DNA from 3 places in the Marvinbryantia sp. genome. Region 1 is predicted to be linked to each of the others. Evidence: predicted binding sites of a transcription regulator. Region 1 holds the regulator's gene; each other region holds the start of a gene.
What was found. The regulator Rex, encoded in region 1, represses fermentation and respiration genes when NADH is low (regulators of the CRP and FNR family bind a similar motif). The targets are predictions, from matches to a motif close to ATTGTTAANTANTTAACAAT.

Region 1 (9,757 bases):
CTTCTGCTTGCCGCACACTGCCGCGACTGTCTGACCTGCGAAAAGAGCGGGGACTGCAATCTGCAGACGCTGGCGAAACGCTTCGGCGTGATGGAGGTGCGTTTTGACAACTATAAAGAACGACGTCCTTTGGATTTCAGCTCGCCGTCGATCGTGCGGGATCCGAATAAATGTATTCTCTGCGGAAACTGCGTGCGCGTCTGCGAGGAGCTGCAGGGCGTCGGCGCGCTCGGCTTTGCACACCGCGGCTCGGATGCGATGGTGATGCCGGCGTTCGACCGGGAGATCGCGACGACGGACTGCGTAAACTGTGGACAGTGCCGCATTTTCTGTCCGACGGGTGCGATCAGTATCCGTCACAACCGCGGCGAGGTCTGGGATGCGCTTGCTGATCCGGATACACGCGTGGTGGCGCAGGTTGCCCCGGCAGTGCGTGTGGCGGTCGGCGACGCGTTCGGGCTGCCGAAGGGTAGGAGCGTAATGGGGAAAATTGTGAACGTGCTGCACCGCATGGGCTTTGACGAGGTATACGATACCACCTTCAGCGCGGATCTCACCATTATGGAGGAATCCGCCGAGTTTCTCGACAGAGTACAGAACGGCGGAAAGCTGCCGCTTCTTACCTCCTGCTGCCCGGCGTGGGTAAAATTTGTGGGCGACCAGTTCCCTGAATTTGAGGAGAACGTGTCGACCTGCCGTTCCCCGCAGGGAATGCTCTCCGCGGTCGTGAAGGAATATTTCCGCGATCCGGCAAACAGCGGTGGCAAAAAGACGGTGATGGTATCCATCATGCCATGTACGGCGAAAAAAATGGAAGCGAACCGCGAAAACAGCTACACGAAGGGCGAAAAAGACACCGATTTCGTTCTGACGACCACAGAGCTGATCGACATGATCCGAACGACCGGCATCGACTTTGCGGAGCTGGAGCCGGAGTCCTCCGACATTCCGTTTGGCTTCGGTTCGGGCGGCGGCGTCATCTTTGGCGTGACAGGAGGCGTAACGGAGGCGGTCATCCGCCGACTGGCGCCGGATCACACGAAGGAGACATTCCAGGCGATCGCTGAGTGCGGCGTGCGCCAGGAGGGATTTATCCGTGAATTTTCTGTTCCGTACAATGGCATGGAAATCAAAATCTGTGTGGCGAGCGGACTTGCAAATGCCCGCACCGTGATGGAGCAGGTGAAGAGCGGCGAGAAGGAATACCATCTGATCGAGATCATGGCATGCCGCCGCGGATGCGTCATGGGCGGCGGTCAGCCGCGGCTTGCCGGAAAGCGCACAAAAGCGGCGCGCACTGCCGGTATTTACCGCGCAGATAGTGTTTCCGTCATCAAGAAGTGCGACGAAAATCCGATGATCACCTCCCTGTACGAAGGATTTTTAAAGGGCAGGGAGCACGAGCTGCTGCATAATCACAGCTTCTGTGCGAAATAAATGTAGTAAAAAGATCAGGATTGGCACATATGAGGCAGGAAATCCGGAAAACGGACTCCTGCCTTTGTCTATGCGATTAGTTTTTCATTGACAAAGGCAGGTCTGAGTGATAATATGATTAGCGGTTAGCAAATACTAACCACAAGAGCTTTCCACTTGTGCGCTTGGACAGGAATAAGCTAAAAAAACACTTAAACATGTCTGCCTGGCTCGCTGCTGGCGGAAATAAAATTGTTGTGCTGAAGAAAGAAGAGGGAGAAGCTGCTGTGAGAATTTTGGTTTTTGGCGCTGGAGTGCTGGGCTGCAACCTGGCAAATAATTTATATCGTGCGAAAAAAGATGTGACTTTGCTGGCCCGGGGCGAGTGGGCAGAGCGGTTGAAGCAAAATGGTTTACATATGAAAAAGACCTTTCATCTGCGGGAAACCGTCAGCCGCATTCCGGTTATTACACGGTTAAAACCGGATGACGTTTACGATGTTATTTTTATTGTGATGCGCTATACCCAGTTGGATAGCATAATGGAATTCCTGCGGACAAACGGGACGAAAAATCTTGTATTTGTGGGCAACAATGTCCGCGCCGCCCACTATGCCGCATTATTGCCGGAGAAAAACGTGCTGTTCGCCTTTGCGTCCTCTGCGGGGCATCGGGAACCGGAGCGGGTTGCTTCCATCGACCTCAAAAAAATCACGATCGGGCAGCTGAAAGATGCGCCCTCCAACGAAGCTCTGATCGGGCAGATTTTCACAGGCACCGGATACAGGGTGACCTACGAACCCAATATGGGAGATTATCTGCTCTGTCATGCAGCTTTTGTACTGCCGGTGGCATTTGCCTGCTACTATGCGGACGGCGATCTGCACAGGCTCAAAGGGAATGCCGCCTATCTGGAACGGATTCTGAACGCCAATCTTGAGGGGTACCGCGCAATCGAGCGGGCGGGGCATAATATCCTTCCGGCCAGCGATGCAAACTATGAAAGCGCTTCTTACCGCAGGATCTGTCTGTTTTTCTTTCGGCTGATGTGCGCGACCGGTCTTGGGAAGATCTGTGCCAGTGACCATGCTATGAATGCCGTTGAGGAAATGAGTGCCTTAAACCGGGACATCAAAAAATACTTTGACGGGATCGGAGCGGAGTATTCTGTCTGGCAGTCGCTGGAGCAGGACGCCGGACGATATCTGAAATAGAGATTAATGAAGATAAGTGATACTGTTGCTTGACAAGCTGGGGCGGATTGGATAAAATTTGATAAATGATTGTATAAATGAGGAGGAGCATTATGAATAAAATTGCGATGAAAACCCCGCTTGTGGAAATGGACGGCGACGAAATGACCAGGATCCTCTGGAAGCTGATCAAGGATGAGCTGATTCTGCCGTTTGTCGATTTAAAAACAGAATATTACGATCTCGGACTTCAGAAGCGTAACGAGACGGACGACCAGATCACGATAGACAGCGCGCTTGCCACGAAAAAATACGGTGTTGCCGTAAAATGCGCTACGATTACGCCGAACGCGGCGCGCGTGAAGGAATACAATTTAAAAGAGATGTGGAAGAGTCCGAACGGAACCATCCGAGCGATTCTCGACGGCACCGTTTTTCGCGCGCCGATCATCGTAAAGGGCATCGAGCCGAACGTGCGCACCTGGAAAAAGCCGATCACGATCGCAAGACATGCCTACGGCGATGTTTACAAGGCAACGGAGATGAAGGTTCCGGGAGCAGGAAAAGCGGAGCTTGTATTTACCGATGAAAACGGAAACGAAACGCGCGAGCTGATCCATGAATTTAAGGGAAGCGGCGTGCTGCAGGGAATGCATAACCTCACCAGCTCCATCGAGAGCTTTGCGCGAAGCTGCTTTGCCTATGCGCTGGATACAAAACAGGATCTCTGGTTTGCCACCAAGGATACCATTTCCAAAAAATATGACCATACCTTCAAGGATATCATGCAGGAAATCTTTGACGCAGAATATGCGGATAGATTTAAAGAAGCAGGCATCACCTACTTCTATACGCTGATCGACGACGCGGTAGCGCGTGTGATGAAGTCGGAGGGCGGCTACATCTGGGCGTGCAAAAACTACGACGGCGACGTTATGAGCGATATGATCTCGTCTGCATTCGGATCCCTTGCGATGATGACATCTGTGCTGGTATCTCCGGACGGCTGCTATGAGTACGAGGCCGCGCACGGAACCGTTCAGCGTCACTATTATAAGCACCTGAAAGGGGAGGAGACCTCCACAAACTCCGTTGCCACTATTTTTGCCTGGAGCGGCGCGCTCAGAAAGCGCGGCGAGCTTGACAGCCTGCCGGAGCTGATGGCATTCGCAGACAGGCTGGAAGCAGCGACCATCGCTACCATCGAGGAGGGCAAAATGACAAAGGACCTTGCTCTCATCACCACCCTGGAAAATGTCACTGTATTAAACAGCGCCGACTTCATCCGCGCGATCCGGGAAAAACTTTAATACTACATCAGCGTCTCCCAGAGCTCATACAATTCTTCGAGCTTTTGGGAGATTTCATATTTCTCCTTATTCAGCTCCATACAGCGGGCAGCGTCGGAATAGACCTCCGGCTGCGCAAGCATTTCATCAAGCTCACCGTCGCGCGTCTCCAGCGCCTGGATCTGTTCCTCTGTTTTTTTCAAATCATTCTGGCGCTTGCGCTCACGCGCCTGCTCCTCTTTTTGCTGCTTCCAGTCGCGCTTTACATCCGATTCACCTGTGACTGCAGGAGAGGCAATGGCATTCCCAAATAGCCCGGTACTGGTTTTCTCCGCTGCCTGCGGCGCATAGATGCGTGTCAGTTCTTCTTTTTTCGTCAGATAATAATCGTAATTTCCAATATAATTCACCAGCGTGTTTCCTGTCAGTTCCAGAATGCGGGACGCTGTCTTGTTGATAAAATAGCGGTCGTGCGACACATAAAGCACCGTGCCGGTGTACTGGTTCAGCGCGTTCTCCAGGATCTCTTTCGAAGTAATATCAAGATGATTGGTCGGCTCATCCAGGATGAGGAAATTTGCCTCCGACAGCATCAGCTTGGCAAGGGATACGCGCCCGCGCTCGCCGCCGCTCAGATCGGAAATCCGCTTAAATACATCGTCTCCGGTAAACAAAAAGGAAGCGAGCACATTGCGGATCTGCGTATTGGTCAGTGCCGGATACGCATCGGAAATCTCTTCAAACAACGTTTTCTCCATGTGGAGCACATGATGCTCCTGGTCATAATAGCCGATATGTACCTTGCTGCCAAGCGAAAAAGAACCGGCGTCCGGCTCACATACTCCGTTCAGGATTTTCAGAAGTGTTGTTTTTCCGGTACCGTTATCACCGATAATCGCAACCTTTTCGCCGCGCTTAATCTCAAAGTTCAGATCCGAAAAGAGTGAGAGAGAGCCAAAGGACTTTGCCAGTCCCTCCACTTTTAATACATCGTTTCCGCTGGTGATGCGCGGTTCCAGGCGGATCTTCATCTCGCTGGCCACCTCCGATGGCTTTTCCAGACGTTCGATCTTGTCAAGCATCTTGACACGGCTTTCGGCGCGCTTGATACTTTTTTCACGGTTAAAGGAACGGAGCTTTGTGATGACCTCCTCCTGATGCTTAATTTCCTGCTGCTGGTTGAGGTATGCCTTCATCTGTGCCTCGCGCATCTGCGCGCGCTTCTCGGCGTAGGCGCTGTAATTGCCCGAAAAAACGCAAGAGTGCCCGTTGTCCAGCTCGATGATCTTCGTCACGACCTTGTTGAGAAAATAGCGGTCGTGCGCCACGATCACCACGGCGCCCGGATAATTCTGCAGATAGACCTCCAGCCAGGCGATCGAGTTCATGTCGAGATGGTTGGTCGGCTCGTCCAGGAAGATGATGTCCGGCTTCTGCAGAAGCAGCTTGCCGAGCGCCACGCGCGTTTTCTGCCCGCCGGAGAGCGTATCAATATTCTTCGAAAACTCCTCCTCCGAAAAACCAAGTCCCTTTAAGATACCGATGATCTCGCTCTGATAAGCGTAGCCGTTTTTATTTTCAAATTCGGTGCTGAGACGGTTGTAGGTTTCCAGCGCTTCATTTAAGCGGTCGCCGTCCAAATGCTTCATTTCCTGCTCCAGAGCGCGGATACGCTCCTCCAGTGCGATCACGTCGCGGCGCGTTTCCAGAAGTTCCTCGTAGATCGTATTGCTGCTGGAGACCGCATCGTGCTGCGCCAGGTAGCCGATAGAAGTCCCCTTTGCGAAGACTGCCTCGCCCTCATCCGCTGACAGATCCTTCATGATAATTTTCAGAAGCGTTGACTTCCCAGCGCCGTTGATGCCGACGATCGCCGCTTTTTCCCGCTCCTCAATATGAAAGGAGACATCCTTTAAAATTTCATTTGTACCAAAAGCTTTTGATATATGACTGCATGTTAAAATCATGATTTTTTTCCTTTTCTGTGTTTTTCTAAGATAGTTTAGCATATTGCGTCAATTTCTACTAGCTTTTTTCAGAGAAATGCTGTAAAATATCTTAGATTTATCGGCTGAATATAAAAATACGGCTGCAGGAAAGTGCAGGAAAAGAATACACAGGAGGAATCTGGGGAATGAAAAAAGTTGTGAAATTTGGTGGAAGCTCGCTTGCCAGTGCGGAGCAGTTTCAGAAAGCCGGAAGTATCATCCGGGCGGAAAAGAGCAGGAAATATGTGGTGCCGTCTGCGCCGGGTAAACGCTTCGACGGCGACATAAAGGTAACCGATATGCTTTACGACTGCTATGAGACGGCGATCAGCGGAAAGAATTTCGATCAGAAGCTCGGAAAGATCAAGGAGCGTTATGACGAGATCATTGCGGGGCTGCATCTGAATCTGTCACTGGAAAAGGAATTTGCGCAGATTCACGATTATTTTGAAAAGGGCGCGGGAAACAATTATGCAGCATCCCGCGGAGAATATTTAAACGGTATCATCATGGCGGCGTATCTTGGTTTTGAATTTATTGATGCGGCGGAGGTTATCTTTTTCCGGGAGGATGGTACATTTGATTCCGAAAAAACAAATAAGATTCTCTCAGCAAAACTGAGAAAAACAGAGAACGCCGTGATCCCGGGCTTTTACGGGGCGATGACAAACGGCACCATCCGCACCTTCTCCAGAGGCGGCTCCGATATTACCGGCTCTATCGTGGCGCGCGCCGCGAAAGCGGATCTCTACGAAAACTGGACGGATGTTTCCGGTTTCCTTGTAACCGATCCGCGTATCGTGAAAAATCCGGAACCGATCGAGACGATTACTTACCGCGAGCTGCGTGAGCTTGCTTATATGGGCGCCTCCGTACTGCACGATGAAGCGATCTTCCCTGTGAGGAGCGAAGGAATCCCTATCAACATCCGCAACACAAACGATCCATCCGCACCGGGCACAATGATCGTGGAGAGCACCTGCCGGAAGCCGAAATATACCATAACCGGAATTGCCGGGAAAAAAGGATTTGCTGCAATAAATATAGAGAAAGACCGTATGAACACGGAAGTCGGCTTTGGGCGCAGGGTACTCAGCGTATTTGAGGATAACGGCATTTCCTTTGAGCATATCCCGTCCGGCATCGACACGATGAGCGTGTTTGTTCATCAGTCGGATTTTGAGGAAAAGGAACAGAAGGTGCTTGCAGGTATCCGCCGCGCCGTGTCGCCCGATTATCTGGACATGGAATCGGATCTGGCGCTGATCGCTGTCGTTGGACGCGGTATGCGTTCTACGAGAGGAACCGCGGGAAGAATTTTCTCAGCGCTCGCCCATGCAGATATCAATATCCGCATGATCGATCAGGGCTCCAGCGAGCTGAATATCATCATTGGTGTCAGCAATAATGATTTTGAAAAGGCAATTCAGGCAATTTATGATATTTTCGTAACCGTACGTCTGTGATTGACAAAATTTTCACATTGGTGTATAATTACAGCATTATTTAAAAGATTTCGGAGGGGGATTTTGTTGGAGGAAAAGGAAATTTCAAGGGCTGTCATAAAACGCCTTCCCCGTTATTACCGGTATCTTGGTGAACTTCTTGACGATGGCGTAGAGCGCATCTCATCCAATGAGCTGAGCGACCGCATGCAGGTGACTGCGTCGCAGATACGCCAGGATCTGAATAATTTCGGCGGTTTCGGTCAGCAGGGATACGGTTATAATGTAAAATTTTTGTATCATGAGATAGGAAAGATTCTTGGACTGGATAAAACCTACAACATGATTATTTTAGGTGCGGGCAACCTCGGACAGGCTCTTGCGAATTATGTAAGATTTGAAAAGCGCGGGTTTCGTGTGATCGGGATGTTTGATGTGAACCCACAGCTTATCGGAAAAAAGATCCGCGGTATTGAGATCCGTATGCTGGATGAACTGCCGGAGTTTCTGGAACAGAATGACATCCAGATCGCTACCCTTACGCTCCCGAAGGCGGCGGCGGAGGAAGTGGCGATAAAGCTGGTGGAATCCGGTATCAAGGCAATCTGGAACTTTGCTCATACGGATCTGAATCTGCCGGATGATGTGGTGGTAGAGAACGTCCATCTTTCCGAGAGCCTGATGCAGCTGTCATACAATATTACGAAATATCAGCGCGAAAAGAATACAAGTTAAGTGACGGGGCTTCTGCAAAAATTTGCGGCAGCCCTGTTTACGTGCCGCAGAAAGGAAAACAGAAATGGAATCCATTTATTGTCCGCAAAATCTGTCCGCGGTGCTTCCGCAGCGAAAGGCAGATTCGTTTAAGGGCACCTACGGGAAGCTGCTCGTTGTCGCCGGCAGCCGCAATATGTGCGGTGCGGCGTATCTGGCCGGAAAAGCGGCATACCGAACGGGCGCAGGTCTGGTTTATATTTATACCGAGGAATGCAACCGCGTGATCCTCCAGCAGCTTCTTCCGGAGGCTGTGCTGATCACCTACGATCCGAAAGACTGGACACCGGAGCCGCTTAAAAACTGTCTTGACAGCATGACAGCGGTAGCTGCGGGCTGCGGGCTTGGAACCGGAGCAGTCAAAAAGGAGATCTTAAAATACGTTCTGTCGGCAGATCACCTGCCGCGCGTGCTGGACGCGGATGCGCTTAACATTTTGTCAGCAGACGATAAGCTCTGGGAGCTTGCCGGCGCGCCGTTCATCATTACTCCGCATATTGGCGAGATGAGCCGTTTGAGCAGTCTGTCCTCTGCAGCGATCAAAAAGGATCCGGCAAAAGCGGCAAGAGAATTTTCCGCCGCTCACAGGGTAATCACGGTTCTGAAGGACGCAAAAACCGTCGTCTCCGACGGAACGGACTGCTCATGGAACACCTGCGGGAACAACGGTATGGCGACCGGCGGCAGCGGCGACGTCTTAGCCGGGATCATCGGCGGTCTGCTCGCGCAGAAAATGCCGCTCTTTGAGGCGGCAAAGCTCGGTGTCCATATCCATGCCTTAGCCGGGGACGCCGCCGCGAAAGAGCGCGGCACCTACTCTATGATGGCGGGCGACATTATAGAGCATATTTTATACGGTGTATCTTAAAAGAAATTTGCCTATTGGCTCGCATAAATAACCGACATTTATTATCTGTATCCAACATGCGGAAGGAGGATCATTATGAAAAATTACAGCAGAGTTTATGCCGGCATCGATCTTGATGCCGTTGCATTCAATTTTGCCTCAATGCGTAAAAACATTCATCCGTCGGCGAAGATGATCGCCGTCATCAAGGCGGACGGCTACGGACACGGCGCGGTTCCGATCGCGCGGCTCGTGGAAGCGTATGATTATCTCTGGGGCTTTGCCGTCGCTACCGCGGAGGAAGCGCTTCAGCTTCGAAGCGCGGGCATTAAAAAGCCGGTTTTGATTCTCGGCTATGTCTTTGAGGAGCATTACGCGGATCTTATCCGCGAGGACATCCGGCCGGTAGTATTCAAGCTCTCCATGGCGGAACAGCTTTCCATGGAAGCGACGCGCCAGAACAAAACGGCGGTTATCCATATCGGTCTTGATACCGGCATGACGCGCATCGGTTATCCCGCAACAGCGGAGAGTGTTCTGGAGATCATGCTGATCAGCAGGCTGCCGAACATAAAAATCGAAGGCATGTTCACGCATTTTGCGCGCGCGGATGAGACGGATAAAACCTCCGCGCAGGATCAGCTTGAGCGCTATCTGAAGTTTGCAGATAAGCTGAAGGAGACGGGGGTAGACATTCCGCTGCGCCACTGTTCAAACAGCGCCGGCATCATCGACATGCCGTATGCAAATTTAAACCTTGTGCGCGCCGGCATCAGCATTTACGGCATTTACCCGTCAGAGGAGG
Region 2 (9,757 bases), on a different contig from region 1:
GTTTGCAAACAACGAGATCGGAACCATCCAGCCGATCAAGGAGATCGGCGAGATCGCGCATGAGCATGGCATCCTGTTCCATACGGACGCGGTGCAGGCGTTCGGACAGCTTCCGATCAATGTAGATGAGTGCCATATTGATATGCTGAGCGCCAGCGGGCACAAGCTGAACGGACCGAAGGGGATCGGTTTTCTCTACATCCGCAAGGGCGTGAAGATCCGTTCGTTTATCCACGGCGGAGCGCAGGAGCGTAAGCGCCGCGCGGGTACGGAGAATATTCCGGGTATCGTGGGACTTGGGGTAGCGGCAAAGCGCGCAGCGGATTCCATGCCGGAGCGCACCGCGAAAGAGATCGAGCTGCGCGACCATCTGATCGACCGCGTGCTGAAGGAAATCCCCTACACACGTCTGAACGGCGACCGAAACGATCGTCTCCCGAACAACGCAAACTTCAGCTTTCAGTTTATCGAGGGTGAATCTATGCTGATCATGCTGGATATGGAGGGCATCTGTGGCTCCAGCGGCTCTGCGTGCACATCGGGAAGCCTCGATCCGTCGCATGTGCTGCTTGCGATCGGACTTCCGCACGAGATCGCACACGGCTCTCTGCGTCTGACGTTAAGCGAGGAGACCACGCTGGAGGATATTGATTTTACGGTAGATACGATCAAAAAGATTGTCGAGAGACTGCGCGGCATGTCTCCGTTATATGAAGATTTTGTGAAAAAACAGGCGGCGAAATAGACCTGTTCCGGATGAAGGAGGAAGAAAAATGTACAGTGAAAAAGTAATGGATCATTTCCAGAACCCGAGAAATATGGGTGAGATTGAGAACGCCAGCGGCGTGGGAACCGTGGGCAATGCAAAATGCGGCGATATCATGCGCATGTACCTGGATATCGATGACAACGGCATTATCCAGGATGTAAAATTTAAAACGTTCGGATGCGGCGCTGCTGTGGCAACCAGCAGCATGGCAACCGAGCTGGTAAAGGGCAAAAATATCCAGGAGGCGCTGCAGGTAACGAATAAAGCGGTTATGGAGGCGCTGGACGGGCTTCCGCCTGTGAAGGTACACTGTTCTCTGCTCGCCGAGGAAGCGATCCACGCGGCACTCTGGGATTACGCGGAAAAGCATGGCATTAAGATCGAAGGTCTGCAGAAGCCGAAATCCGATATCCACGAGGGTGAAGAGGACGAGGCGGAAGAGTATTAAGACAGCAGGAACCACAGGTATCCCGCGGAAAAAAATTGGACAGGCAGGATATTATATATGAAGAAAAAGGTGGTTGTGGGAATGTCGGGCGGCGTCGATTCGTCGGTGGCAGCGTGGCTTTTGAAGGAGCAGGGCTACGACGTGGTTGGCGTGACAATGCAGATCTGGCAGGATGAGGAAGAGCAGACGCAGGAGGAGAATGGCGGCTGCTGCGGGCTAAGCGCCGTGGAAGATGCGCGGCGCGTGGCGCAGACGCTGGAAATTCCCTACTATGTGATGAATTTCAAGGCAGAATTTAAGGAAAAGGTGATGGATTACTTCGCAGAGGAATATCTGTGCGGTCGGACACCGAATCCCTGCATCGCCTGCAACCGTTATGTGAAGTGGGAGGCGCTTCTGCAGAGAAGTCTGTCGATCGGTGCGGACTACATCGCGACCGGACATTACGCGCGCATCCGGCAGCTTCCGAACGGAAGGTACACCATCTGCCGTTCGGCAACCGCCGCGAAGGATCAGACCTACGCGCTTTATAATCTCACGCAGGAGCAGCTTACGCATACCCTGATGCCGGTAGGAGAGTACACAAAAGAAGAAATCCGTGCGATCGCGGAAAGGATCGGGCTGCGCGTGGCAAACAAGCCGGACAGCCAGGAAATCTGTTTTGTGCCGGACGACGATTACGCCGCTTTTATCGAGGATTATACCGGCAGGAAGCTGCCCGCCGGAAATTTTGTGACGGCGGACGGCAGGGTGCTCGGACAGCACCGCGGCATCACACATTATACGATCGGACAACGGCGCGGCCTGCAGCTTCCGATGGGGCACCGCGTGTTCGTGACGGAAATCCGTCCGGACACGAACGAGGTGGTGGTCGGCGAAAATGAGGAGCTGTTTAAGCGGCATCTGACTGCCAACAGGCTGAATTTTATGGCGGTTCCGGGCATCGACGGGGAGCGGCGCGTGACGGCGAAGATCCGCTACAATCATAAGGGCGCTCCCGCAGTCATCCGCATGACGGGCGCGGACACGATCGAATGCGTGTTTGACGAACCGCAGCGGGCGGCGACGCCGGGGCAGGCAGTTGTTTTTTACGACGGAGAAAATGTGCTTGGAGGGGGAACCATCTTATGAGTATTTTGACAGATTGTCATCTGCACAGCAGCTTTTCGGCGGATTCGGAAGCGCCGATGGAGAGCATGATAGAAAAAGGGCTGCAGCTTGGGCTGACCGCGATGTGCTTTACGGAGCATATGGATCACGGAATGCTGGATAACGGCGTTTCCTTTGAAGTGGATACCGCCGCATACCGGGAGGGCTTCCTAAAGCTGAAGGAAAAATACCGCGGAAAGATCGAGCTTCTGTTCGGCATCGAGCTGGGGCTGGAGGCGCAGTATGCGGATTTTTTGAATGAATATTCTCATGCCTGGGATTTCGATTTTATCATCGGATCCTCCCACACGGTAGAGGGTAAGGACCCGTATTTTGCTGATTTTTATGAGGGGCGCACGGAGGAAGAGGCATACCGGACATATTTCGAGACGATTCCCAAAAATCTGGCGGCGTTCTCCAATGTAGATACGTATGGGCACCTCGATTATGTGGTGCGTTATGGCCCGAACAAAAACCGCGAATATTCTTATGAGAAATACCGGGATGTGCTGGATGCAGCACTAAAAGCGCTTATTGAGCACGGCGTCGGGCTGGAGATCAATTCTGCCGGGTATAAGCAAGGACTGTGCGCACCGAATCCATGTATGGATATCGTAAAGGCGTACCGGCGGCTGGGCGGCGAGATCGTTACCATCGGCTCGGACGCGCATGCTCCGGAATGGATCACCGGGGAGTTTGGGCGCGTGCGCGAACTGCTCCTGGAGTGCGGCTTCCGTTATTACGCCGTTTTCCGCGAAAGAAAACCATATTTTTTAAGTTTATGAAAAATATGTTTTTAAGTTTATGAAAAATATGTCTTGAATTTTTGGGACAAATTGGGTAGAATGTTAATAAGGTTGACGTTTCTTTAACAAACATTGGAAACGGTAACATTCTGTGCGTATGCGCAGGCAAAAATATTACATTTATATTTTTAGGAGGAATTGCGATTATGGCAGTAAAAGTAGCAATCAATGGTTTTGGCCGTATCGGTCGTCTGGCATTCAGACAGATGTTTGGTGCTGAAGGTTATGAAGTAGTGGCTATCAACGATTTGACAAGCCCGAAGATGCTGGCTCACCTTCTGAAGTATGATTCTTCTCAGGGTAAATATGAACTGGCTGACAAGGTTTCTGCTGGTGAAGATTCCATCACAGTTGATGGCACAGAAATCAAAATCTACGCTATGGCTGACGCATCCCAGCTTCCGTGGGGCGAGCTTGGAGTAGACGTTGTTCTGGAGTGCACAGGCTTCTATACCTCCAAGGCAAAAGCTGAAGCTCACATCAAAGCTGGCGCTCGCAAGGTTGTTATTTCTGCTCCGGCTGGAAACGACCTTCCGACTATCGTTTACAATGTAAACCACGAGACACTGAAAGCGGAAGATACTGTTATCTCCGCAGCTTCCTGCACAACAAACTGCCTGGCTCCGATGGCAAAGGCTCTGAATGACTATATGCCGATCGAATCCGGTATCATGTGCACAATCCACGCTTACACAGGCGACCAGATGATCCTGGATGGTCCGCAGAGAAAAGGCGACCTCAGAAGAAGCCGTGCAGGTGCGGTAAATATCGTTCCGAACAGCACAGGCGCTGCAAAGGCTATCGGTCTGGTTATTCCGGAACTGAATGGCAAGCTCATCGGCGCTGCTCAGCGTGTTCCGACCCCGACAGGTTCCACCACGATCCTGAACGCAGTTGTTAAGGGACAGGCTACCGTTGAGGGTATCAACGCAGCTATGAAGGCAGCAGCTACCGAGTCCTTCGGTTACAACACAGATGAGATCGTATCCAGCGATATCGTTGGTATGAGATTCGGTTCTCTGTTCGATGCTACCCAGACTATGGTAGTAAATCTGGCAGACGGCACATCCCAGGTACAGGTTGTTTCCTGGTATGACAACGAGAACTCTTACGTAAGCCAGATGGTTCGCACGATCAAATACTTCAGCGAGCTGGCATAAGAGCATTTTATCAAGACCTATCAGAGGTCCGGTCTTAGGACCGGACCTCGTTTCATAATGAAACAAAAATGGTTTCTATAATAATGGAGGTTTTTAAATCATGGGATTAAATAAGAAATCTGTTGATGATATCAACGCAAAGGGCAAACGCGTCCTGGTTAGATGCGATTTCAACGTACCGCTGAAAAATGGCGAGATCACAGACGAAACACGTATTGTTGCGGCGCTGCCTACTATCCAGAAGCTGATCAACGACGGCGGCAAGGTTATCCTCTGCTCTCACCTTGGCAAGGTAAAGAACGGTCCGAATGAGGGAGAATCCCTGGCTCCGGTGGCAAAGAGACTTTCCGAGAAGCTTGGCAAAGAGGTTGTATTTGTTTCTGATTACAACGTAACCGGCGAGGCTGCAACAAAGGCAGTTTCCGAGATGAAGGACGGCGATGTGGTTCTTCTGCAGAATACCCGTTTCCGCGGAAAAGAAGAGACAAAGAACGGCGAGGAATTCAGCAAGGAGCTGGCTGACCTGGCAGACCTTTACGTATGCGACGCATTCGGCTCTTCCCACAGAGCACACGCTTCTGTTGCAGGCGTAACCAAATTCATCACCGAAAAGGGCGGCGAGAATGTTGTCGGCTATCTGATGCAGAAGGAGATCAACTTCCTTGGAAACGCAGTAGAAAACCCGGTAAGACCGTTCGTAGCGATCCTCGGCGGCGCAAAGGTTGCAGACAAGCTGAACGTTATCTCCAACCTGCTTGAAAAATGCGACACCCTCATCATCGGCGGCGGCATGGCTTACACCTTCCTCAAAGCAAAAGGATACGAGGTTGGAACCTCTCTGGTAGACGACGAGAAGCTTGACTACTGCAGGGAAATGATGGAAAAGGCAGAGAAGCTCGGCAAGAAGCTGCTTCTTCCGGTTGATACCACCATTGCAAAAGAATTCCCGAACCCGATCGATGCAGAGATCGAGGTATCCGTTGTAGACTCCAATGCAATCCCGGCTGATATGATGGGACTTGATATCGGAACAAAGACAGCAGAGCTTTATGCAGACGCTGTAAAATCCGCAAAGACCGTTGTATGGAACGGACCGATGGGCGTATTCGAGAACCCGATCCTTGCAAAAGGAACCATCGCAGTTGCAAAATCCCTTGCTGAGACAGACGCAACCACCATCATCGGCGGCGGAGATTCCGCAGCGGCAGTCAACCAGCTTGGCTTCGGCGACAAGATGAGCCACATTTCCACAGGCGGCGGCGCTTCCCTCGAATTCCTCGAAGGAAAAGAGCTTCCGGGCGTAGCAGCAGCAGACGATAAGTAGGCCGAAAGCAGCTTAGCGCGAGGCCGTTCCCGAACCTTAACGACGCCGAAAGCAACTTAGTGAAAACGAGCTGTAAGCGAAGTTTGAACTTAGTGCGAGGCGGTTCTGTGAGATTAATGAGTCTGAGCCGCAGGCGAAAGACGAATTTAGCGAACAGAACTTCTGCAGGGAACATACCCGTCTGGCATATAGAATATTTTATCTAAGGAGAGAATACGATCATGGCAAGAAAGAAAATCATCGCCGGAAACTGGAAAATGAACATGACTCCGAGCGAAGCAGTAGCACTTGTAAATACCTTAAAGCCGCTGGTAGCAAACGACGAGGTTGACGTTGTTTTCTGTGTTCCGGCAATCGACATCATCCCGGTTATGGAAGCTGCAAAGGGTTCCAACATCCAGGTTGGCGCGGAGAATATGTATTTCGAGGAAAAAGGCGCTTATACGGGCGAGATTTCCCCGAACATGCTGACAGATGTCGGCGTAAAATACGTTGTTCTTGGTCACTCTGAGAGACGTGAGTATTTCGCAGAGACCTCCGAGACTGTAAACAAGAAAATGCTGAAAGCATTCGAGCATGGCATCACGCCGATCATGTGCTGCGGCGAGTCTCTGGAGCAGAGAGAGCAGGGCATCACGATGGACTGGATCCGTCAGCAGGTGAAGGTTGGCTTCTTAAACGTAACCGCAGAGCAGGCTAAGACAGCCGTTATCGCTTACGAGCCGATCTGGGCGATCGGAACCGGTAAGACTGCAACTACCGAGCAGGCTCAGGAAGTCTGCAAGGGCATCCGCGACTGCATCGCTGAAATTTACGATGAGGCAACCGCAGAAGCGATCCGCATCCAGTACGGCGGATCTGTAAATGCGGCAACCGCTCCGGAGCTGTTTGCACAGCCGGATATCGACGGCGGTCTGGTAGGCGGCGCTGCGCTGAAACCGGATTTCGGCAAGATCGTAAACTACAACAAATAAGCGCGGGCATCAAAAAGCCTCAAAAACAAATATCTATAAACAAAACGCTATGCAGAAGGTTTGCCGGATGCATAGCGTTTTGTTTGCGGCTGCCATGCACCCGAAGGGAGCTGCCGGTGACAGGTCCTGTAGGTGATGAAGCTTTTACCGGGATATTCGCTGAAGGAGGGTGCTTATCTGTCGCCTAAACATTGCAGGGCAGGACGCCCTTTGCGCTTCGGATAATTTGGATTTTACATCATAAACTCCATTTTTTTCTGTTAAGCAAAGGGCGATTGCACATTGATTTTTCCAGGCGATATTTGTATAATAGCAATCATAAAGCGCGAAAAAGCACGAGGGCGTGCCGGTTGGCGCTTTTCCTTGACAAAATGGAAAGAGAGAGGCGGATGATTATGAAGATGAAAAATGTATGCAGAACACTGTTTGGCGCAGCGATGTCCCTGTCGCTGGCGCTTGGAATGATGACGGGAGCAGGTGCGGAGGAGAAAAAGGTGCTCAAGGTTGCGATGGAGTGCGGTTATGCTCCGTACAACTGGACGCAGTCCGATGATTCCAACGGCGCGGTGCCGATTTCCGGCAGCCCGGACTACGCTTATGGCTATGATGTTATGATGGCAAAGCATATCTGCGAGGAGCTTGGTTACGATCTGGAGATCGTAAAGCTGGACTGGGATTCCCTGGTACCGGCAGTGCAGGCAGGCACGGTTGACTGTGTGATCGCGGGACAGTCGATCACCTCCGAGCGTCTGCAGTCGGTAGATTTTTCCGAGCCGTATTATTTTGCGACGATCGTCACACTGGTAAGGAGTGATAACGCTTACGCGCAGGCGAAGGGCGTTGCGGATTTAAAGGGCGCTACCTGCACCTCTCAGATCAATACGATCTGGTATGACCTGTGCCTGCCGCAGATCGAGGAGGCAAACATCCTTCCGGCGCACGAATCTGTTCCGCAGATGCTGGTTGCACTGAACAGCGGAGCATGTGATATTGTAGTAACTGACCAGCCGACCGGCATGGCGGCGTGCGTGGCATATCCGGATTTCACGATGCTGGATTTTGCGGGCACGGACGATGACTTTGAGGTATCCGATGAAGAGATCAACATCGGTATTTCCATGCAGAAGGGCAACACGGAGCTGAAGGAAGCGATCGACAGCGTGCTGAGCGAGATGACGGCGGATGATTTCACAGAGATGATGGATGAAGCGATCGCGGTGCAGCCGCTTGCGCAGTAAGACAGATAGGAGATAATTATGACCAGTTTACCTGCTGACTTTTTTGGCAGAATCCTGTTTTTACTGGAGCGTTACGGCGGTTCTTTCCTGAGGGGCGCCGGGGTGACGATGGCGATCGCGCTTGTCGGCACGTTCATCGGCTGTATCATCGGCTTTGCGGTGGGCGTTGTACAGACGATTCCGATTACGAAGCGGGATGCGCTTCCCAAAAGAATTTTTCTGAAGGCTGTTAAAGTGATTTTGAGCGCCTACGTGGAAATTTTCCGCGGCACCCCGATGATGGTGCAGGCGATGTTCATTTACTATGGCTCGCAGTCGCTCTTTCATATCAATATGTCGATGTGGTTTGCCGCTTACTTTATTGTTTCAATCAATACGGGCGCATATATGGCGGAGACTGTCCGCGGCGGTATTCTCTCGATCGATCCGGGGCAGACGGAGGGCGCGAAGGCGATTGGCATGACGCATTTTCAGACGATGACAAGCGTGATCCTGCCGCAGGCGCTGCGCAATATCATGCCGCAGATCGGCAACAACCTGATCATCAATATCAAGGATACCTGCGTGCTTTCGATCATTGGCACGGTGGAGCTGTTTTTTGCGGCGAAGGGCGTTGCGGGAACCTTCTATACTTATTTTGAGGCATTCACGATTGCGATGGTCATTTATTTTGTGCTGACGTTTACCTGCTCACGCATTCTGCGCTGGGCGGAGCACAAGATGGACGGACCGGACAATTATGACCTTGCAAATCTGGATACGCTCACTCAGACGAGCGGTATGTATCCTTTTAAAAAGAGGGGGACAGGCGATGAGTGAAGCGATTATACAGGTAAATCACCTTGGTAAGGAATTTGGCAGCCACTCGGTTCTGCGCGACATTGATTTTTCCGTGCATCCGCAGGACGTTACCAGCATTATCGGACCGTCCGGTTCGGGAAAATCAACGCTGCTGCGCTGCATTAATATGCTGGAGATCCCCAGTACGGGCGCTATCCTTTACCACGGGAAGGATATCACTGACCGCGGGGTAAATGTAGAAGCGTACCGCGCGAAGGTCGGCATGGTGTTCCAGAATTTTAATTTGTTCAACAATAAGACGGTGCTCGGAAACTGCATGGTCGGACAGACGCGTGTCCTGAAAAAGAGTAAGGAGGAGGCGCGCCGGAAGGCGATCTTTTACCTGGAGAAGGTGGGAATGGCGGAGTATATCAACGCGAAGCCACGCCAGCTCTCCGGAGGGCAGAAGCAGCGTGTGGCGATCGCGAGAGCGCTTGCGATGGAGCCGGAGGTGCTTTTGTTTGACGAGCCGACGTCGGCACTCGATCCGCAGATGGTCGGAGAGGTGCTGCAGGTAATGCGCCAGCTTGTAAAAGAGGGCTTGACGATGATCATCGTCACACATGAGATGGCGTTCGCAAAGGATGTGTCGAAGAATGTGATCTTTATGACCGACGGTGTGATCGAGGAGCAGGGAACACCGACGGAGATCTTTGAGAATCCGACAAGCGAAAGGACGAGAGAATTTTTAAGCAGATTCCGTAATTCATAAAAAGAGATCCGGTGAGAGCCGGATTTCTTTTTTTGAGCAGCCTGATAAAGGAAATGCCCGCTGTCCTGGACAGGGAAAACGGGCATTATGTGAGAATGGGATGAATTTACAGCGCGGTAACGCGGATTTTTACAACAACCTTGCGGATTTCCTCCGGTTGTCCCTCACAGACACAGGGGCGGTGGATATCTTCCGGGAAGAAGATGCTGAAGCATCCGGGTGTAGAGATGACAAAGCTTTCTTTATTTACCTCGCCGTAGAAGTAGACGTCAGAGCCTTCCGGGTGCTCGATTGGCTGATATTTTCCGGTGTCATTTACAAAGCCAAGTTTTTCGGT
Region 3 (9,757 bases), on a different contig from region 1:
TTTTTTGCGATATCTGCCAGTGTGGTGCATCCTTCATAATATTTTTTTACACATTCCGGTTCATTTTCCATACCGAAATCTGTGATCTCGATACCTACCTTCGGTGCGTTTTCAATCGGTGCGTCGAAAGTGTAGAACGGCAGAACGTTTTCTCCGCCAAGAGTAATCGCTTTGTCGCCGGTGCCAACGGTTACTGTCTTAATGCTGGCATTGAACTTTCCTGATTTTGCTGTAAACGGCATTTTAAATTTCCTCCTTCATAAAACATCTGTTGCATTTTTTCTATGCATTTCTTATAACCGCACCCAACCAGCCGGGTGAAGCCGGCTGGACGCGGGAAAAAACAAATTGATAAATCGGGGTGTTTCACGTTGCTGAATCATGTTAGACTCAGAAAAATGCTGCGCATTTTTCTTCGTTAAGCAATCATGCCATGCTTCGCATGTCATAACGGCTGCTCACTGCGTTCGCACCTTATACTCCGAAATCCAACCGCGCAAGCGCGGTTGCCGCTGCTTGCGCAGCTCAAAGATTTCGTTACATTGGGGTGTTTCACGCTGCTGAATCATGTTAGACTCGAAAAAATGCTGCGCATTTTTCCTCGTTAAGCAATCATGCCATGCTTCGCATGTCATAACGGCTGCTCACTGCGTTCGCACCCGAAAATCGGCGGAGCCGATTTTGATTGCTTACATCATCGGTTCCATTGTCAGTGCCGGGTGTCCTTTTTCTTCCAGGAATGCCAGCAGGGTTTCCGGATCTTCTGCCACGGTCTCGTCGCCGATCATGTCGGTGAAGTTGTCGATTCCGTAGAGTTCTTTTGCAGTTGCGTTGAGTCTGTCTTTTACCTGCTCCTTCAGTTCCTTCGGCATCCATACGATACGCTCAATACCGCCCTCTGCCTTCATGAACTTCTTGGAAGCGATAAAGTGCTTACCATGTCCCATGAAGCCCGGTGTCTGAACACCGCCGCCGGTCATGGAAGCGAGCTCTGAGAAGGTCATACCGATCGGAGTCATGCCCGCATACTCACGGTTTGCGATGCAGACACCGTTGGACAGCGGCTCGATACCGCAGATACACTCGAAGCATCCGCAGCTCGTCATCGGCTTTTCGATGATGGAGTACAGAGATACATCTTCCAGAGCACCCTGGGAGAACTTGCGCACTGCTTCGTTTACATCCTCGTATTCACCGATTCTTTCATCGATCGGTCTCTCCTTCGTGATAATCTGGCACGGTCCCTGCGGGTCGAGCTCGTTGGTCGCTTTCGCATCCAGCCATGAAACGGCGCCGCAAAGTCCAAGTCTCTCCGGTGTTACCACACATACGTGGCTCGGGGAGAATGCCTGGCACATGATACAGCTGTAGTATACGTCTACGCCCTCGTCTGTCAGTGTGGTCAGACGCTCATCGCGCTTGTCATATACCGGAGTAGCCAGCTCGTGACGAAGTCTTGTACACTCCGCCGCATCGGTGTAAATCTTCACCTGACATTTGTCAACAACAGCAGCAAATTCGCTCTTTACCTTAGCGTAAAGCACTTCACCGATATGTTTCAGACGGAAGCCCGCATTATAAGTATCCTTGCTGATACGGATACGGATCATATCACGCTGTCCGGTATGCATCATACCTTCCACGCAGTTAAGGTAGGAGTGGAATTTACGCTCAAATACGGACTCGAAATCAGCCTGCATCGTCTTACCAGCTACCTCTACCACATACGCAATGCTCTGCTTGCTGCCTTCCGGCATTTCGTCAACATCCGGCCCAATGACCTCGATCTTGTGGTCTTCCACTTCGGAAGCATCCTTCGTCTGTACCAGCTCGAAGCAGTCCACACGGGAGCCGTCGAATTCTACCTGCATATCGCCGCGGCGGATAATTTCGCCCTCGAACGCGGAAGCAAAAGCAACCGGAATATCGATATGTGTAATTTTAATCTTAATGTCGCGTGCTTCCAGGGAGGTCGCATTGAACTTGCTGACATCCGGCTGCACGATCAGGCTCTTCGGAACCTTGATATTTACTGCCTCTGCGGTTGCCACATCATTGGTAACTACCGGGAAGCCGAGTGCGATAGCGCCTGCGCCGCATGCAACAATAACCGGATCAAGCGGAGCGAACGCGTTTACAAATGCCGGTACACGCTTCATGGTGTATTCCATCAAACCGGCAGCGTCGCCGCCCTGGATGTTGCCGAAGATCAGTGCTGCACGCACTGCAACGGATACTACATGCACAACGCTGGTCACATCCTTGCCAAGCGGGATTACACGCACGTTTGCACCTGTCTTGTAGCCAAGCTCTTCACACTGGTCAATAATACCGCCAACCAGCGTAACAAGGATACCCTGTGCCTGATAGGATTTTACCAGATCCACGCCTTCCTGTGCGGTCGGAGCGGAGCCCAGGATAACTGCAACGCCCGGGATATCGCCGGTTACAAGCGGAACGCCGAGCTCACGGATAATCGCATCACCCAGATGTCCGTAGCACGGAGCTTCGTAGGGAGCTGCGCCGTCGATATATTTCAGCGCTTCAATAAACTCCGCGCAGAGCGCCGTAGCAACGCCGGACATAAATACATCGTTCAGACGTTTTTCTCTGGTCATAAGAGATTTAATTGTTCCAAGAGCAGCCTTCATATCACCGAGGTTCGAAATCTTTGTTCCTGTTACGCCAAAGTAACACGGCAGGCTGTACGCAGTGTCCGGAAAAGCAACCGCCTTATCCGCACCGTGCTGCGCGATAGCTGCGTCGACAGCGTTTTCTGTCAGTCCATACACAGTATCGTTTCCACTAAATACAACATCAAATAAAGTCACCGTAATTTCCTCCATTCATTGTTTCACTTAAAGAATCCTTATATTGTGAGCGCCTCGCGCTTTTTCTCAATATCCGCGATAATCGCATCTCCCAGTTCGTCAAGATTACAGGACACCGTATGCTTTGCCTGCGGACCGTCCTTCAGCCCGCTCGCAGCAATCACATCTGCAAGCTCACCCTCATACGGCATAATGCCGATAAAGGTATCCACGCCAAGACCGGTAAACGTATTTCCAAGCTCCACTGCCTGCGCAGATACACCCGCCGCATCGCAGCCGGCAATCGGCAGAGCCGCTACCTCCAGCCCGGAATCCGCGGAGAGCGCCTGCGCTATCGTTACCACATTGCCGATGTTTTCCAGACCGCCGAGCGGGAGCACCGGCGGGATTTCCGCAAGCTCACAAACTCTTCTCAGACCTGCGCCGCAGAAGCTTTTCGCCTCCGGATTCAGAAGCCCTGCTTCCTGCGCTACCTCCACCGGGTATCCGATTGCAAGCAGAACAATATCGTTTGCCAGCAGCTTTTTCATAAGCGATGCATATTCCTGTTTGTCGCGCACCTCTGAGCCGTCGCAACCAAGCATCACAACCGCTCCGCGCAGCACGCCGGAGGTCACGCATTCCAGCAGCGGTCTGGTGGAGCCTGCTTCGTCCACGTTTCCGTTGCATACGCCGTCAAGCGCTTTGATAATGTCCTCAACACCCAACTTCGGCAATTCCATATTACCCATTTTATCCGCCTCTCTTCTTATAAAAAAATTTATCAACAATAGCTATTCTGCCTGTGTTCTGTCGATAATCTCCTTGATTTTACGGATTTCCTCAACAGCGGCTTTGCTATAGTCAAACGGTGAAGAACCATTGCGGTCTGCATCAATGATATCTGAACTGTAATGAACAAATCCCAGCAGATCCGCTTCCGGAATTTTTGCGCGGATAAACGCTTCATCCTTTTCATCCCGCACCTTGTTTGCGACTACCCGTACCTGCTTTACCCCAAGCTCTGTCGCAAGGCGTTTCACATTGGTATAGGTCTGGATGCTCCTGGCGCCCGGTTCGATGACAACGACAAACTGATCCATGCCAGATGTCGTGCCGCGTCCGAGATGCTCAAGTCCTGCCTCCATATCCAGGATCACAACGTCCTCCCTGTGGAGCACAAGGTTGTTGATGATGCGTTTCAGCATGACATGCTCCGGGCACACACAGCCGCTTCCGGCTGTATCCACGGTGCCGAGTACGAGCAGCTTCACACCGTTACACATTCTTCCATAGGTATCGGGGATATCGCTTACCTTCGGATTGATGCGGTAAAAGGTATTGTCGGCATTTGCCCCGGTGCGCTCCTCGATGAGCTTACGCATTTTGGTAATCGGAACGATCTTCTCCAGCTCCTCCTCGGAGAAGCCGAGCGCAAGCCCCAGATTTGCGTCCGGGTCCACATCCGCCGCCAGTACAGGTCTGCCCTCTTCCGCGTAAAGCCTCGCGAGAGTAGCGGCGAACGTCGTTTTGCCGACGCCGCCTTTACCGGTCACTGCAATTTTCATAGTGTCTCATCCACCTTATGTATGATTTTAGATGCCGATTGCCGTACGTTTTTCTTCGATTCTCTCAATCATCAGATCAACCAGCTTTTCGATATCGGTCTCTACTGTATAAGCAGCCTCTACCCAATCTCTCACGCCCTCTGTAAGCAGCTTGCTTACCTGATCAGATCCGGATACATACGGATCTACGCCAAGGAAGGTGTCGATACCGGTTGCAACTACATAGTTTCCGATGGAAACTGCCTTCTCGGACATCCACTCCGGTGCGCATCCCACTACCGGAAGCTGGGAAATGTTCAGTCCGGAATCTTTTGCAAGCTCTGCTACCAGGATCATCATACGGCTGATGTCCACGCAGGAGCCCATGTGAAGCACCGGCGGAATATCAGCCAGTTCACAGACTCTCTTCAGACCTGCGCCGCAGAGATTCTTCGCTTCCTTATCCATCAGACCAGCCTTTGCAGCAGCCTGTGCGGAACATCCGGAAGCTACCACGATGATGTCGTTTGCGATCAGTTTCTTCATCAGCTCAATATGCGCATAGTCCGGACGGATCTTCGGGTTGTTGCAGCCAACCATTGCAACTGCACCGCGGATAACGCCGGAAGTGATGCACTCGATGAGCGGCTTTGTGGTGCCTGTTACGTCTACCTGGGAGTTGGTAACGCCGTCCAGCGTCTTTACGATTGCTTCTACAGAGTAGCCAACGGTAGCCTTCTGTTTCATATCCGGGATGTATACAAGATCCGGATTTCTGTTTTCAAAGTTGTCGATCGCCATCTTTACAATCGCTTTTGCATTCTCATCTGCAGTCTCCGCGTCGAAACGGATAAACTCAGAATCCGGCATCTGCGCAATCGGAGAGGTCGTCACAAATTTGGTGTGGAAGCATTTGCTAAGCGGGCCAAGTGCCGGGAAGATACACTGTACGTCTACGACGATTGCTTCACATGCACCGGTCAGCACTACATTCTCCTGCTGGAGGAAGTTTCCTGCCATCGGGATCCCGCGGCGCATTGCCACTTCGTTTGAGGTACAGCAGACACCGGAAACCGTGATGCCCTTTGCGCCCTTGCTCTTTGCGTAAGCGATCATTTCCGGATCATCCGCATATTCGCAGATCATCTCGGACAGGGACGGATCATGTCCGTGTACAACGATATTTACATTGTCCTTGTTCATAACGCCAAGGTTTGCCTCGGTATCAACCGGCTTCGGCGTTCCGAAAAGCACGTCCGAGAACTCGGTGCCAGCCATGGAACCGCCCCATCCATCAGACAGACCGGAACGCAGGGACTGACGGATCAGCGCCTCCGGTTTGGAGGAACATCCCATATGTGTCATATGTAAGGAGCAGGATACTTCGCGGTCGATCGCGCGCGGAGCAATCTCCTCTCTCTCCCAGATATCCTGGGTGTGCTGCGGAGCTCTCTTCAGGAAATTCTGAGTTCCGAATACCTTTCCGTATTCGCTCAGACCAAGGTATGCGACCTCATGCGCAAGATCGTAGATGTCCTTTCCTTCGGTCTCCACGCCCCATTCCTTTGCGATGCGGATCAGCTTCTCCGGATCCTTTACCTTGTACGGTCCTTCCGGTTTTGCATGATACAATGTCTTGCAGATCTCACGGCCGTGATCGGAGTGCGTAGCGGAACCGCCCGCCGTGAATTTCAGATAGTTGCGTGCCACGATGCCGTGAGCGTCGCATCCGCAGATTCCTTTCGGCGCTTTCGGGGTGATACGGCATGGGCCCATGGAACAAATCTTACAGCAGATACCGGTCTCACCGAACTTACAGTGCGGCGTCTGATTCTTTACACGGTACTGCCATCCGTCTGCGCCTACTTTTTTGCCGGTTTCCAGCAATCGGTTTGTAGCCGCTTCCATTTCTTCAACTGTTGTCAACTTAAAGTCTCCCATCATAATCCTCCTTGACTGGGTTATAATATTAAATCTTTAATTTATCTATGATACTGTGCAGTGCCTGCTTCACCGGAGAGGTTTCCGGCAGATCTATCATCGGCTTTCCGGCACAGTCATATTCGTAAACCTCGGCGTCCTGCGGCACGACCCCAAGCAGGTTGAGCCCCTGCTTTTCGATTTCTTCCATAGTGCCCTCATTCAGCCTGCCTTCCGGAGCACGGTTGACGATCAATCCCATCGTTTCCGGTTTCAGACCGAGCTCTTTTGTGAGCTGCGCGATCCGTCCGACCGCCTGCACGCCGCGCCGTGAGCAGTCGCTCACCAGCAGGATCATATCCACCTTCGGCAGAATGCCGCGGCTGATATGCTCCATGCCCGCCTCGTTGTCCACGACAACATAGGGGTAATTTGGCGCCAGCTTCTGAAGCTGCGCCTGCAGAAGTCCGTTTACAAAACAGTAACAGCCCGCTCCCTGCGAACGCCCCATCACCAGCATATCGTAATCATCTTCCTCCGCCAGACAGCGATTGAACATAAATTCCATATAATCCGCTTTCGTCATGCCCACCGGAATCTGTGAATTTCCGGAAGCCTCCGCTTTGGACATTTCCTCGCGGATATCTCCAAGCGTCATCTCGACATCTATGCCGAGGACTTCATTCAGATTTGAGTTTGCGTCTGCATCCACTGCCAGCACCGGGCGCTTGCCCTGCTCGCAGAGGTACTGGATCAGCAGACCGCACAATGTGGTTTTTCCGACGCCGCCTTTGCCGGCGACTGCTATCGTAAATGACATAAAATCGCGCTCCTTATGATTTATCACTTTTTAAGATGCGGGCGGCTCAGCAGTTAATCTCAACCCTGCCGCCGGTGAGATCCGCCGACGCTATGGTTCCCTCGACCGTCTTCTGCTCACCCATCACATCTGTCAGAGTGATAAGATTTCCGTTTACTGTAATTTTGCTGACGTATTCCAGGAGAACACAGTCAGGCTGATTCTTTTTTACAACCGTGGAAAGGCACATGTTATTCACCTCCGTTATGCTTCCTTTACCAGAGATAACGCGAGACCAAGGTAGAGATTTCCTTTCTGGAACTCGTCTACTGCCTTACGGATCTGCTCCGCCGCTTTTTCGTGACCTTCCTTCGTCAGCTTGTCCGCCATCTGGTCGAGTTCTGCGGCATGATGCGTGTTGTGATCCAGCATATACTGCAGAAGCGCCGCGGTTTTGTCTGCCGGCGATGCTTCGCTGCTCTGGCATCCATGGCAATGTCCCCCGTCTCCGTGGCTGTGGCAGTTTCCCCCGCTGCCCTCAGACGGGCAGTGATCTTCGTGATGATGACAGTGCGCATCATCATGGCTGTGGTTATGATTTTCCTCAGCGCCATGCTCGTGATCGTGTGGATGGGTATGCTCGTACGTGTGCGTATGAGCGTGTTCATGCGTATGTGTATGCGCACAGACATTTCCATTTTCATCCGTTACAATATGCACTTCTTCAGCCTCCTTTCCGCATGATATTGTTAAATTTTTGACAGGGATTACTGCACATCCCCTACTATGGGATAGTATAGCACATAAAAAGTGAAATCTCAACAAAGAAATTGTACTTTAAGAAATACAAAAAGACGAAATCACCAAGCGGCAATTCCGTCTTTTTTCCGTTTATGCAAGCATCATACGGTCGTTTGCAAATTCGCCGCCGCTCGCCTGTTCAAATTTCTGAAGAAGGTCAGAAACCTTCAGATTTTTCTTTTCCTCGCCGGATACATCGTAGATGATCCTGCCCTCGTGCATCATGATCAGACGGTTGCCGTGCGCGATGGCGTCCTTCATGTTGTGCGTGATCATAATAGCGGTCAGATTATCGCGGGCAATGATCTTGTCCGTCGCTTCCAGCACCTTTGCCGCCGTCTTCGGGTCGAGCGCCGCCGTGTGCTCGTCGAGAAGAAGAAGCTTCGGCTTTTTCAGTGTCGCCATCAGAAGCGTCAGCGCCTGGCGCTGTCCGCCCGACAAAAGCCCTACCTTTGCAGTCAGGCGATCCTCCAGACCGAGATCTAAAATCTTCAGCTTCTCCTTGTAGCGCTCCCGCTCCGCCGCATTGATGCCGCTTTTTAAGGTCCGCCGCAGCCCGCGCCGGGATGCAAGCGCCAGATTTTCCTCAATCTGCATACTTGCCGCAGTTCCCGTCATCGGGTCCTGGAACACACGTCCGAGGTACTTTGCACGCTTATATTCCGGAAGGCGCGTCACGTTCACGCCGTCGATGATGATCTCTCCCTCATCCACCGGCCAGACGCCGGCGATCGCGTTCAGCGTGGTCGATTTCCCGGCGCCGTTTCCGCCGATGACCGTCACAAAATCCCCCTCGTTCAGCGTAAGATCGACGCCGCAGAGCGCCTTTTTTTCGTTCACCGTTCCCGGATTGAATGTCTTTTTAATTCCAATCAGTTTAAGCACGGCCGGCACCTCCTTTTTTGGAAACCTTTGTAAAATACTTTCCTTTCAGATGCGGCACCGCCAGGAATACCGCAACGACAAGTGCGGAAAGAAGCTTTAAATCGTTGGAGTTCAGTCCGAGCCAGAGCACCACCTGCAGCACAAGATAATATACGATTGCACCCAGCGCGACCGCAATAAGCTTGCCGGCAAAATTATGTGCAAATTTGCCGAAAAGCACCTGCCCGATAATGACGGCCGCCAGACCGATCACGATCGCGCCGCGTCCCATGTTGACGTCCGAGAAGCCCTGGTACTGCGCATACAGACCGCTGGAGAGCGCCACGATACCGTTTGAGAGCATCAGACCGATGATCTTGCTCACATCCGTGTTGATGCCCTGCGCGCGGGACATGTGTTCATTGGAACCGGTTGCACGGATCGCACAGCCAAGCTCCGTCCCGAAGAACCAGTACAGCAGGGCAATGATCACCACGATAAAGATGATCACGATAAAAATCGTATTTTTATAGACCGGAACGCCCTTGATATTCCGCAGCGATACGATCAGCGGATATTTGTCCACGCTGATCGCCTGGTTTGCTTTATTGCCCATAATGCGCAGATTGATGGAATAAAGTCCGAGCTGTGTCAGAATGCCCGAAAGGATCGCCGGAATACCCATCGCCGTGTGAAAAATACCGGTCACAAGACCGGCGAGCATCCCTGCGCCAAACGCACAGGCAAGCGCTACCGGCACGGAATAACCGCTCAGCAGCATCATGACACAGACCGCACCGCCGGTACACATGGTACCGTCTACTGTCAGATCTGCCAGATCGAGAATTTTGTAGGTAATGTACACGCCGATCGCCATAATGCCCCAGATCAGTCCCTGGGCACAGGCGCCGGGCAGTGCATTAAAAAGATTTCCAATGTTCACAGCTCTTTCTCCTCCATAGCAAAACGACGGGCTGCCGCAGAGCAGGGAAATTTCCCTTTCCGCGACAGTCCGC

Region 2: gap (type I glyceraldehyde-3-phosphate dehydrogenase) is a predicted target of Rex. The motif match lies at 3,223-3,242, and genes of this name have one in related genera.
Region 3: ACLU9Q_RS15530 (cobalt transporter) is a predicted target of Rex. The motif match lies at 7,822-7,841, and genes of this name have one in related genera.

Annotation. Positions count from the first base shown of each region.
Region 1 is NZ_JBKXTT010000020.1:3,274-13,030, forward strand. Features, by position in the region: gene ACLU9Q_RS17495 ([FeFe] hydrogenase, group A) at 1-1,437, shown strand, start outside; gene ACLU9Q_RS17500 (ketopantoate reductase family protein) at 1,704-2,630, shown strand; gene ACLU9Q_RS17505 (NADP-dependent isocitrate dehydrogenase) at 2,723-3,919, shown strand; gene abc-f (ribosomal protection-like ABC-F family protein) at 3,922-5,865, opposite strand; gene ACLU9Q_RS17515 (aspartate kinase) at 6,033-7,352, shown strand; gene ACLU9Q_RS17520 (redox-sensing transcriptional repressor Rex) at 7,419-8,066, shown strand; gene ACLU9Q_RS17525 (NAD(P)H-hydrate dehydratase) at 8,131-8,973, shown strand; gene alr (alanine racemase) at 9,049-9,757, shown strand, end outside.
Region 2 is NZ_JBKXTT010000007.1:145,989-155,745, forward strand. Features, by position in the region: gene nifS (cysteine desulfurase NifS) at 1-745, shown strand, start outside; gene nifU (Fe-S cluster assembly scaffold protein NifU) at 774-1,217, shown strand; gene mnmA (tRNA 2-thiouridine(34) synthase MnmA) at 1,275-2,348, shown strand; gene ACLU9Q_RS09985 (histidinol-phosphatase HisJ family protein) at 2,345-3,151, shown strand; gene gap (type I glyceraldehyde-3-phosphate dehydrogenase) at 3,319-4,332, shown strand; gene ACLU9Q_RS09995 (phosphoglycerate kinase) at 4,433-5,656, shown strand; gene tpiA (triose-phosphate isomerase) at 5,878-6,630, shown strand; gene ACLU9Q_RS10005 (transporter substrate-binding domain-containing protein) at 7,068-7,868, shown strand; gene ACLU9Q_RS10010 (amino acid ABC transporter permease) at 7,887-8,687, shown strand; gene ACLU9Q_RS10015 (amino acid ABC transporter ATP-binding protein) at 8,680-9,420, shown strand; gene ACLU9Q_RS10020 (YhcH/YjgK/YiaL family protein) at 9,527-9,757, opposite strand, start outside.
Region 3 is NZ_JBKXTT010000015.1:32,114-41,870, forward strand. Features, by position in the region: gene acsD (acetyl-CoA decarbonylase/synthase complex subunit delta) at 1-242, opposite strand, end outside; gene acsB (acetyl-CoA decarbonylase/synthase complex subunit alpha/beta) at 690-2,831, opposite strand; gene ACLU9Q_RS15505 (hypothetical protein) at 2,870-3,562, opposite strand; gene ACLU9Q_RS15510 (carbon monoxide dehydrogenase accessory protein CooC) at 3,605-4,378, opposite strand; gene cooS (anaerobic carbon-monoxide dehydrogenase catalytic subunit) at 4,406-6,298, opposite strand; gene ACLU9Q_RS15520 (AAA family ATPase) at 6,327-7,097, opposite strand; gene ACLU9Q_RS15525 (CooT family nickel-binding protein) at 7,144-7,326, opposite strand; gene ACLU9Q_RS15530 (cobalt transporter) at 7,341-7,796, opposite strand; gene ACLU9Q_RS15535 (ABC transporter ATP-binding protein) at 7,968-8,762, opposite strand; gene ACLU9Q_RS15540 (ABC transporter permease) at 8,755-9,684, opposite strand.